Prochlorococcus marinus str. NATL2A: one gene and its partner. The protein of the gene in region 2 interacts with the protein of the main gene of each other region in a pairwise test. Links are inferred from orthologs where the notes say so. Each region holds a gene or a part of one and is shown on either strand. Other genes may lie near its edges.

The links.
Region 1: the proteins of accC (region 2) and ribD interact in binary tests that used the Escherichia coli proteins (3 or more experiments, as listed by UniProt). The link is inferred for Prochlorococcus marinus str. NATL2A from one-to-one orthologs.

Annotation. Positions count from the first base shown.
Region 1 is NC_007335.2:1,336,597-1,341,426, reverse strand. What follows is about bases 1,182-4,170. They hold ribD (bifunctional diaminohydroxyphosphoribosylaminopyrimidine deaminase/5-amino-6-(5-phosphoribosylamino)uracil reductase RibD), read left to right. Parts: upstream 1,182-2,123; coding sequence 2,124-3,218; downstream 3,219-4,170. Other genes in these bases: ftsH (ATP-dependent zinc metalloprotease FtsH), read left to right, coding at 3,324-4,170; PMN2A_RS07360 (DUF3122 domain-containing protein), read left to right, coding at 1,627-2,121; PMN2A_RS07365 (hypothetical protein), read left to right, coding at 1,356-1,643; PMN2A_RS07370 (bifunctional cobalt-precorrin-7 (C(5))-methyltransferase/cobalt-precorrin-6B (C(15))-methyltransferase), read right to left, coding at 1,182-1,257. In the rest of the region: more of PMN2A_RS07370, read right to left, coding at 1-1,181; more of ftsH, read left to right, coding at 4,171-4,830. UniProt on the Escherichia coli protein: Converts 2,5-diamino-6-(ribosylamino)-4(3h)-pyrimidinone 5'-phosphate into 5-amino-6-(ribosylamino)-2,4(1h,3h)-pyrimidinedione 5'-phosphate.
Region 2 is NC_007335.2:102,551-107,362, reverse strand. Bases 1,066-4,036 are described here. They hold accC (acetyl-CoA carboxylase biotin carboxylase subunit), read right to left. Parts: upstream 3,238-4,036; coding sequence 1,894-3,237; downstream 1,066-1,893. Other genes in these bases: PMN2A_RS00495 (hypothetical protein), read left to right, coding at 3,473-4,036; PMN2A_RS00510 (YggT family protein), read left to right, coding at 1,581-1,880; psbX (photosystem II reaction center protein PsbX), read right to left, coding at 1,323-1,493; PMN2A_RS00520 (Ycf66 family protein), read right to left, coding at 1,066-1,239. In the rest of the region: PMN2A_RS00530 (ABC transporter ATP-binding protein/permease), read left to right, coding at 1-16; PMN2A_RS00525 (chlorophyll a/b-binding protein), read left to right, coding at 26-265; more of PMN2A_RS00520, read right to left, coding at 277-1,065; more of PMN2A_RS00495, read left to right, coding at 4,037-4,750; PMN2A_RS00490 (PRC-barrel domain-containing protein), read right to left, coding at 4,751-4,812. UniProt on the Escherichia coli protein: This protein is a component of the acetyl coenzyme A carboxylase complex; first, biotin carboxylase catalyzes the carboxylation of the carrier protein and then the transcarboxylase transfers the carboxyl group to form malonyl-CoA.

The DNA of each region.
Region 1 (4,830 bases), 1.2 Mb from region 2 along the record:
AGGATTTAAAGGAGATAATCTTATATCTTCTCCAATACTTACACCTCTATACGATTGATGTTGACTAATAGATAACTTGTGGGCTTTAGGCTTTAAAATCGACTCTAATTTTGATATAGATTTTAATGATATTAGTGGTATAACTATTATACAAGTACTATTTATCAGCTTCAAAACTTCTTCAAGAATTAAATGTGAGTTTGAGCCACCGCCTCCGATAATAACTCTTTCTGGTTTTGAAAGACTAGATGTAATTTTATTTTGTTTAAATATATTTAATGCTTCATCCTCAATTATCAATGATGGCTTAACACCAAGCCTTCTGGCGTTTTCCTTGATTATATTTGTACTTCCAACTCTTTTATCAATGGATACTAATTTTAGATTTGGAGATATCCTTAATGCTTCTAAACCAATACTCCCAACTCCACTTCCTATGTCCCAAATTATTCCTTGCTTTGGGAGATTAAGTTCGGCAAGAATTTGAACCCTAACTTCTTTTTTTGTCATTAACCCAGGGCAGTCTGCATTTTGAAGAAAAACTGAATCAACAATTCCAAATAAAGGTAAATCTATTGATTGTATTAGAGGCTCTTCTTTTTTTAAAAGAATCACAAGATGCAATGGATCAAGATCAATTGGGAAATCATCAACAGAAGATATTTTTAGAATTCTTTCATTGATATATCCAAGCCTTTCGAAAGTCCAAAATTCATATTTTTTCTGAAGTTCCAAGGAATCCATTAATTGATAAACCTCCTTAGCTCCTCCTCTATTTGAGTCAGTTAAAACCACAAGTGAAGAAGGAAGCTTTTTAATTGCTTTTTCTAATTGAAGCGGGTCTCTTCCATGAAGACTGATCCATTGTGTATCTTGCCAAGGTTTGCCAAGTTTGGAAAAAGCGAGTTGGAAAGAGGTCGCGGCTGGCTCAAAATAAAGATTTGATAAAGGAAAGTTTTGAATTAATAATCTACCAATCCCAAACCAAAGAGGATCACCACCAGAAAACACAATTGTTTTTTTCTTGTCCTTTTTTAATAGATCTATAAAGTCATTTAGTTTGTCAGTTGAAAAGAACTCGAACTTATTGTTTTTTATATTTTTATCCTTTAACCAAGTTTTGAATGAATCTAAAATTCTTTGAGGACCAGTGATTCTTTCAGCTTTAAAAATTGGTTTTTTTTTAGCTTCAAAAAAACTTTCAACACTTGAAGTATCAATTCCGATTACGTGTATCTGTTTTGACTCATCAGGCATGGTTTAAATGAATGGGCTTAGAAAAATTTCTTTTTTATAGCTTTACTATTTTTTTGATGAAAATCAACTAAAACTTCAATAGTAAGTTTGAAAGTTTTGTGAATCTTAAAAAAAATGAAGCTGAGAAACCCTTACCCAGAAGATCCCGCCTGCATGAAATTTTGATAGCTCTGATTAAGCAACAAAAGGATTTAGAATTAATGGACGATAATGTCCAAATCTTTGAAAATCCTATTAATAATTCAGAAAAACATGACCCTTCCAAAATAGTTGAACGTAATCAACGTATCATTAAGAAATATCAGTCACTCGTTCGCTCAGCAATAGCATTAGATGCCCTACTTGAATCTGAAGATTACAACATTAGTGATGGAAGGATTTCGTAATTCATTTCGTGTAATAATTTCTATTCTTTTGATTTGTTGTTGTTTTTTTACTAGCGCCAATAAAAGTTATGCAGATTCAAAAGTCACTTTAAATGATCAGAAAAAGGAGATTAAAAGAAGCTTAGAGAGCCTCAAAGACTTGGATTACCAAACTTGGCAAATTATCGTCTATCCAAGTTCGAAAGAGTCTAAGAATTTAATTTTGAGAATTGTGGGTTATCCAGGCTCATTAAGGATTGATCATCCAACTAGTTTGATGGTTAATTCAGGTAGAAAGACTTGGGATTTAAAAGACATAACAATAAACAGTAAAATCAATGTTGAAGCTTTGAATGACTCTGCTGTCGAATTTGACCTAAGCACTTTGATTGCTGAGTTGGATAAAAATAGACCTTTGAGATTAAGTTTGCCAGGATTGATAAATGATTTACCAATCCCGCCTTACTTAGTAAGTGAATGGAGATCATTGGCTGAATAAAAATGATTAATTTGGCTGAGGATCAAAAAATATGGGTGCCATGGATGAGACGCTCAATCCAACTGGCTTTATTAGCAGAAGGCAGGACAAGCCCAAACCCCCTAGTTGGATCTATTGTGTTGGATTCGAATGGAAGACTTGTTGGAGAGGGATTTCATTCAGGCGCAGGGAATCCTCATGCTGAAATAGAAGCACTTGCTCAGGCGGGAAAGAAGGCGCTTGATGGAACAATCGTTGTAACTTTAGAACCCTGTTGCCATCAAGGCTTAACACCTCCCTGTACAGAAGCAATAATAAGAGCAGGTCTAAAAAAAGTTGTTGTTGGGATGGTCGATCCTGATCCAAGAGTCTCAGGTAATGGAATCTCAAGATTGAAAGACTCTGGACTTGAAGTAATCGAGGGGGTTTTGAGTCAAGAATGTGAATCAATTAATCGCGAATTTAGTTTTCGAGTTCGTCATGGACGTCCTTGGGGAATTCTAAAATGGGCAATGAGCTTAGATGGAAAAATTGGCTTGCCAAATGGTTGTAGTAAGTGGATTACAGATATTCCTGCAAGGCATTCGGTTCATAGAATTAGATCTAAGTGCGATGCAGTAATAGTTGGAGGAGGAACAGTTCGGGCCGATAATCCACTTTTAACTTCAAGGGAAAAGTTAGATTTTGAGCCATTAAGGGTTGTTTTTTCAAAAACTTTGAACTTGCCTCAATCTGCAAAACTTTGGGATACAAAAATCGCTAGAACAATTATTGCTTATGGGCCAGAGGGTGATGAATCTTTCTTTTCTGATTTGCCAAATGGTCCAGAGAAATTGAGATTGAATTCGAATAATCCATCCGAATTACTCTCCTCACTTGCGAAAAAAGGCTGCAATAAAATTCTTTGGGAATGCGGTCCTCAACTTGCTACAAGTGCAATCGAAGCAAATTGTGTTCAGGAATTAGTAGTTTTTGTAGCACCAAAACTCTTAGGAGGGATGTCTTCGATGAGTCCTTTGAACAATTTTGGGTTTGAATCAATAAGTTCTTCCTATAAATTGCAACATTCTTTTTTAGATCGAAAAGGAGAAGATATCTGTTGGAGACTGATTTTTTAGGGGGTTAATTTTTTAGAATTAGATATTCGTTCGGATCTCCCTCCAGTTAAACAAGTCGATTTGGGAAGAAAATTGTTTAACTTGGTAAGAATTAAGTTTTTGCTAATGCCAATACGACAGGACGAAAATCAACCAAATAAACGCTTTGGAATAATTAATTTAGTTTTAATTGGTTTTGGAGCGCTTCTTCTCTTTAGTAGTTTTTTCCCAAGCCAAAATACACAAGTCCCAAGAGTTCCTTATTCACTTTTCATAAATCAAGTTGATGATGGAGAAGTTAAACGTGCATACATAACACAAGATCAAATTAGATATGAACTTTCTACAGCTGAAGAAGGTGCCCCTTCTGTTTTGGCAACGACTCCAATTTTTGATATGGAGTTACCTCAAAGGCTCGAGAAAAAAGGCGTCGAGTTCGCAGCGGCACCTCCCAAAAAACCCAATATATTCACTACTATTCTTAGCTGGGTAGTACCACCACTAATATTTATTCTTGTTTTACAGTTTTTTGCTCGAAGAAGCATGGGTGGTGGTGGAGCTCAAGGAGCCCTAAGTTTCACAAAAAGTAAAGCTAAAGTTTATGTTCCTGACGATGAATCGAAGGTTACTTTCGCGGATGTTGCAGGAGTTGATGAAGCAAAAGACGAATTAACAGAAATAGTTGATTTCCTCAAGAAGCCACAAAGATATACAGATATTGGTGCAAGAATTCCAAAAGGTGTTTTATTAGTAGGACCACCAGGAACTGGTAAAACTCTCTTATCTAAGGCTGTAGCAGGTGAAGCGGAAGTTCCTTTCTTTATCATTTCTGGTTCTGAATTTGTTGAGTTATTTGTTGGTGCTGGTGCGGCGAGAGTTAGAGATTTATTTGAACAAGCTAAGAAAAAAGCTCCGTGCATAATATTTATCGATGAATTAGATGCTATTGGTAAAAGTAGATCTGGATCAATGGGAGTAGTTGGAGGTAATGATGAAAGAGAGCAAACTCTTAATCAATTACTTACAGAAATGGATGGATTTGCTTCAACTGATAAACCTGTAATTGTCCTTGCAGCGACAAACCAACCTGAGGTGTTGGATGCAGCTCTATTACGTCCAGGTAGATTCGATAGACAAGTTCTTGTGGATAGACCTGATTTATCTGGTAGGAAAACTATTTTAGAAATTTACACAAAGAAAGTAAAACTCTCGGCAAAAATAGATCTTGATAGAATTGCTCAAGCTACAAGTGGATTCGCAGGCGCCGATTTAGCAAACATGGTAAATGAAGCGGCTCTTTTAGCGGCAAGATCTTACCGCTCAGAAGTTGAGCAGCAAGATTTAAATGAAGCCATTGAAAGAGTTGTTGCTGGGCTTGAGAAAAAAAGCAGAGTTTTACAAGACGATGAGAAAAAGATTGTGGCTTATCACGAGGTTGGCCACGCAATAGTGGGACACTTAATGCCTGGTGGAAGCAAAGTGGCAAAAATTTCAATAGTACCAAGAGGTATGAGCGCTTTAGGCTATACTCTCCAACTCCCAACAGAGGAAAGATTCCTAAATTCCAAAGAAGAACTTCAAGGTCAAATCGCTACTCTCCTTGGGGGAAGATCTGCAGAGGAGATAATTTTTG
Region 2 (4,812 bases):
ATTTACTGAGAACTAGTTTATTTCTATGAACTCAAATACTGAAAAAGCCCAAGAAAGTGAGTCAACTGAGCCAGAAACAACTGATTCAGAAATTAAAAATCTTTCACCTAGCGCAACCACAAATGATATTCCTGAATTTGGCTGGAGTGGCTATGCAGAGAGAATAAATGGAAGATTTGCAATGATAGGTCTTTTGGCAGTTCTACTTGTTGAAGCACTTAGCAAAATCTCTTTTCTGGAATGGGCTGGAATAATTAGTCAATAATAATTGTTGTATTAATCATCAAATCTTGAACTGTTATCTCTTGGTCTGGACTTTCTTGTCGATGATGAATAAGAACTTTTAGAAGATGGTCTTTGATTAGCAGGGTTTGCACCAGGATTTTTTGGACTTCTTCTACTAGCTCGTCTGACACCTTTTTCAGAACTAGAAAAAGCAGCATCTTCAATATTGTTGTTAGTTTTGGAAGGCCTTTTAGATCCAGTCGAAGCCCTAGTTGAATTATCAGAATTTAGCCTTGAAGATGATGATTGAGTAGGAGGCGCTCCATTTCTTCTTCGACTTGATGTTTGACCACTTGCTGAAGGACGAGTCCCTTGCCTAGTTTCTTGTCGACTAGTTCGCCTATCTCCAAAGCTTGATGCTCTATCTGAGGAAGATTCGGAATTAAATCGTTCCATTCTCCTGTCCCTCTCAGTTCCTCGAGAATTGATTTCTGAAGAACTAATATTTCTTGGCCTTCTACTTACAGCCTGCTCAGGTATTGCCGCCCTAGATGGTCGTCTTCCATAATTTTCATCATCTGAATATTCTTCTTGATAATCTTCTCTACCTGCAAATCTTCTATTGATAGGTTGAGATTCCTCAAATCGATCATAATTCCTATCAGAGTCTGCATCCGACAAACCTCGTCTGGAAGATCTGGGCAATTCTGGTTCATCATCAAAATAGGAAGATCTTCGTGCTTGATCTGTTGCAATACCTCTAAGCCGAACACTTTCATAAGCGAAAAAGACAGTGGTTCCAGCAAGCAAAAACTGTCCAAACTGAAGAATTGGATCTAAACGCCACCCTTGAAAAAACAAAATTCCGCCGCACAGTAAACCTATAGCGGCAAAAAATACGTCATAATCCCTTGCCAATGCTGGCTTAAAAGATCTAAGGAAATATAAGCCAGCTCCGCATACAGCAAGAACTATGCCAACAATGCTGGCCCAATTTAGACTGGCATTGACCAAGTTTGCCCTCTTAAATAAACATTTTCAGGCTGAAACCAACCCTATTGTGATTAGTCTATGGCATAAATAGGTGTTTGCTAGGGCTATCTACTCAATGCATCTTTTTGGCTAACCCAGATCAACGCAGCAGCAGCAGGTGCAACTATCAAAGCTCCAGCCGCAAGAAAACTCCCAATCATTCCAACAGCAGAACTTGTAGCAGCTTCACTAGAAGTTCCAGCACTTAGGAACAAATTTAATAAATGAAAAGCCATTTCAGCTAATTCTTATGCAAGACCGAGTAATCTTACGCAATAAAAGATGATTTAGACCATCTATTCAATAATGCTTTGAGCTTTGTGATGCCTCTGTTAGTTAAAAGTCTTCCAACCCTACATTTTTTTATGAGTTTTTCAATAGGTGCGCTTACCTTGGCATTCCTTCTACGAATTATTTTGACATGGTATCCAAAAATAGATTTAAGAACTGGTTTTTGGCCAATTATCTTCTTGCCAACTGAGCCCATATTGGTGCTTACTCGAAAAATTGTTGCTCCGATAGGTGGAGTAGATGTTACTCCAATTATTTGGGTAGGTCTCTTAAGTCTCTTTCGCGAATTATTTCTTGGACAACAAGGATTATTAACTCAAATTATATTCTGATCTTCATAGCTATTTACAACATTTCTTGTTCAACAAATTTTGTGTGAACATCGCCTTCTATAAATTCTTTTCTTTTAAGTAATTTCAAATGAAAATCAATAGTAGTAGTAATTCCTGTGACTGCACATTCACTTAAAGCTCTTTCCATCCTTTTTAGTGCAGCTTCTCGATCTTTCCCCCAAACAATTAATTTACCTATTAAGGAATCATAAAAAGGAGGAATATCGTATCCAGTGTAAACATGGCTATCTACCCTTACGCCCGGTCCACCAGGAGGCAACCAACCTGTGATTTTTCCTGGGGAAGGTCGAAAGTTGTGACTTGGATCTTCTGCGTTAATTCTACATTCAATTGCATGTCCCTCAAGCTTGATCTCTGCTTGTGTATATTGTAATTTTTCTCCTCCCGCAATACGTAATTGTTCTGAAATTAAATCCATACCGGTAACTAACTCAGTAACAGGATGTTCAACCTGTATTCGAGTATTCATTTCCATAAAATAAAAACTTCCGTTCCTATCAAGAAGAAATTCCACCGTTCCAGCGCCTTCATAGTTGATGCTTTTTGCTGCTGCAACTGCCGCTTCTCCCATTCTTATTCTTAGGTGATCATCTAAAGCTGGACTTGGCGATTCCTCTAACAATTTCTGATGCCGTCTTTGAATCGAGCAATCTCGTTCTCCGAGGTGAACAACGTTACCAAATCGATCCGCAAGAATCTGAACCTCTACATGCCTTGGGCGATCAATAAATTTCTCCATATATAGGCCAGGGTTGCCAAATGCAGCCTCTGCTTCCCCCTGCGCAGCTTTAAAAAGATTCTCCAATTCATCAGAATGATTAACTAAACGCATGCCTCTTCCACCGCCTCCTGCAGTTGCTTTAATCATTACTGGATAACCCATTTCAGAGGCAAGCTTGGATGCATCTGAAACACTATCTAGCAAACCTTCACTTCCTGGGACAGTAGGCACTCCAACCTTTTGCATAGTCGATTTAGCTGTCGACTTATCACCCATGGAACGAATTGCATGAGGAGATGGGCCTACAAAAATAAGACCGTGGTCACCGCAAATCTCTGCAAATCGATCATTCTCAGCTAAAAATCCATAACCAGGATGAATAGCATCTACTCCTCTTGATGTTGCTGCAGCAAGTATATTTGGGACATTTAGATAACTTTTACTGCTAGGTGAATCTCCAACGCATACAGCTTCATCAGCTAATTGAACATGTAATGCATTTTTATCAATAGTACTGTAAACAGCAACCGTAGCTATCCCCATCTCACGACAGCTTCGGAGAATTCTTAAAGCTATTTCGCCACGATTAGCTATGAGCAGTTTGCCTATGGGCATTCAAAATTATTAAGTCCTCAGCGGGATCGTATCAGGATTGGTGCCCAAGATTGAAACCCATTAAGTAGAAGCTTAATAGGTTAAGCATTATGATCAGGGTTACTTGGTGCTTAACTGAGTTAACTTGCGGATGTGGCGGAATTGGTATACGCGCATGTCTAAGGAACATGTGGCTTCGGCCTTGCGAGTTCAAGTCTCGCCATCCGCATTATTCAATACTGATGCTCATCAATAAATGAGTCATAATCATTTAGCAATTATTTTTGTCTCAAATGGACCGGGTGAACTAGCCACTTGGGTGAATCCACTTGCTAAAGAGCTTCATAAGCAAATAAAGCTAAAACCAAGAGTACATAATTCTTCAAAATCTTTAAATTTGGTACTTGTTCCATGCCCTAATGCAACTGGTAATGAAATTATTGCTGCAAAAAAATGGTTCCAATTTGAAAAAATAATAAAAGCAAAAAATTTCTGGAAACTTCTTTTAAACCCTAAAAAATTTGGTTCATGGCCATCCAACGGGTTAGTAATTTTTTTAGGTGGAGATCAATTTTGGAGCGTTCTACTTTCAGCAAGATTGGGATATTTACATATGACATATGCCGAGTGGATCGCTAGATGGCCTTTTTGGAATAATAGAATTGTTGCAATGTCCGAAAGGATTGTTGATAAATTACCAAAACGAATTCAACCTCGTTGTTCAGTCATAGGAGACCTAACCGCTGACTTAACTGAAACTGCAAAAATTGATAATCCACTCCCCTCTGGAAAGTGGATTGCACTACTACCAGGTTCAAAAAGTGCGAAACTAAAAATTGGAATTCCATTCTTTCTTGAAGTAGCAGATAAAATATCAAAATCAATGCCAGATTGTCAGTTTCTAATACCTCTTGCTCCTACCACAAATATAAATGAACTTAAACACTTTAGTAGTAGCAAAAATCCAATTTCAAAACAATATAAATCTGGAATCAAATCAATTACAAAAGCCAATAAAAAAGAAGGAAGAGGAGTATTGATAACTAATAATTCTACAGTTATTTTAATACAAGAAAAGCATCCAGCATATAGTGATCTAAGCCAGTGTGATATCGCACTAACAACAGTAGGAGCTAATACTGCTGAGCTTGGATCATTAAATATTCCAATGATAGTTGTTCTTCCTACACAACACATTTCAGTCATGGAAGCATGGGATGGATTTATAGGTTTAATAGCTAGATTGCCAATATTAAAATGGTGCATAGGACTATTAATTAGCTTTATAAAACTGAAAAAAAGAGGATATATGGCTTGGCCAAATATATATGCAAAAAAGATGATTGTCCCAGAAAGAGTTGGACATATAACCCCTGCACAAATAGCTGAAGAAACTATTGATTGGCTAAATTCACCTACAAGACTATCTGGCCAAAGAGAAGATTTACAATTACTAAGGGGTAGTAAAGGTGCTGTAAAAAAATTTTGCTATCAAATTATTAATCTTCTTGAAGAAAAAAAGCTTTTAAATTAATTACCATGGATCTTCAATATCTATTAATTGGTTATCATTAGATATCATATCTTGAGAATTAT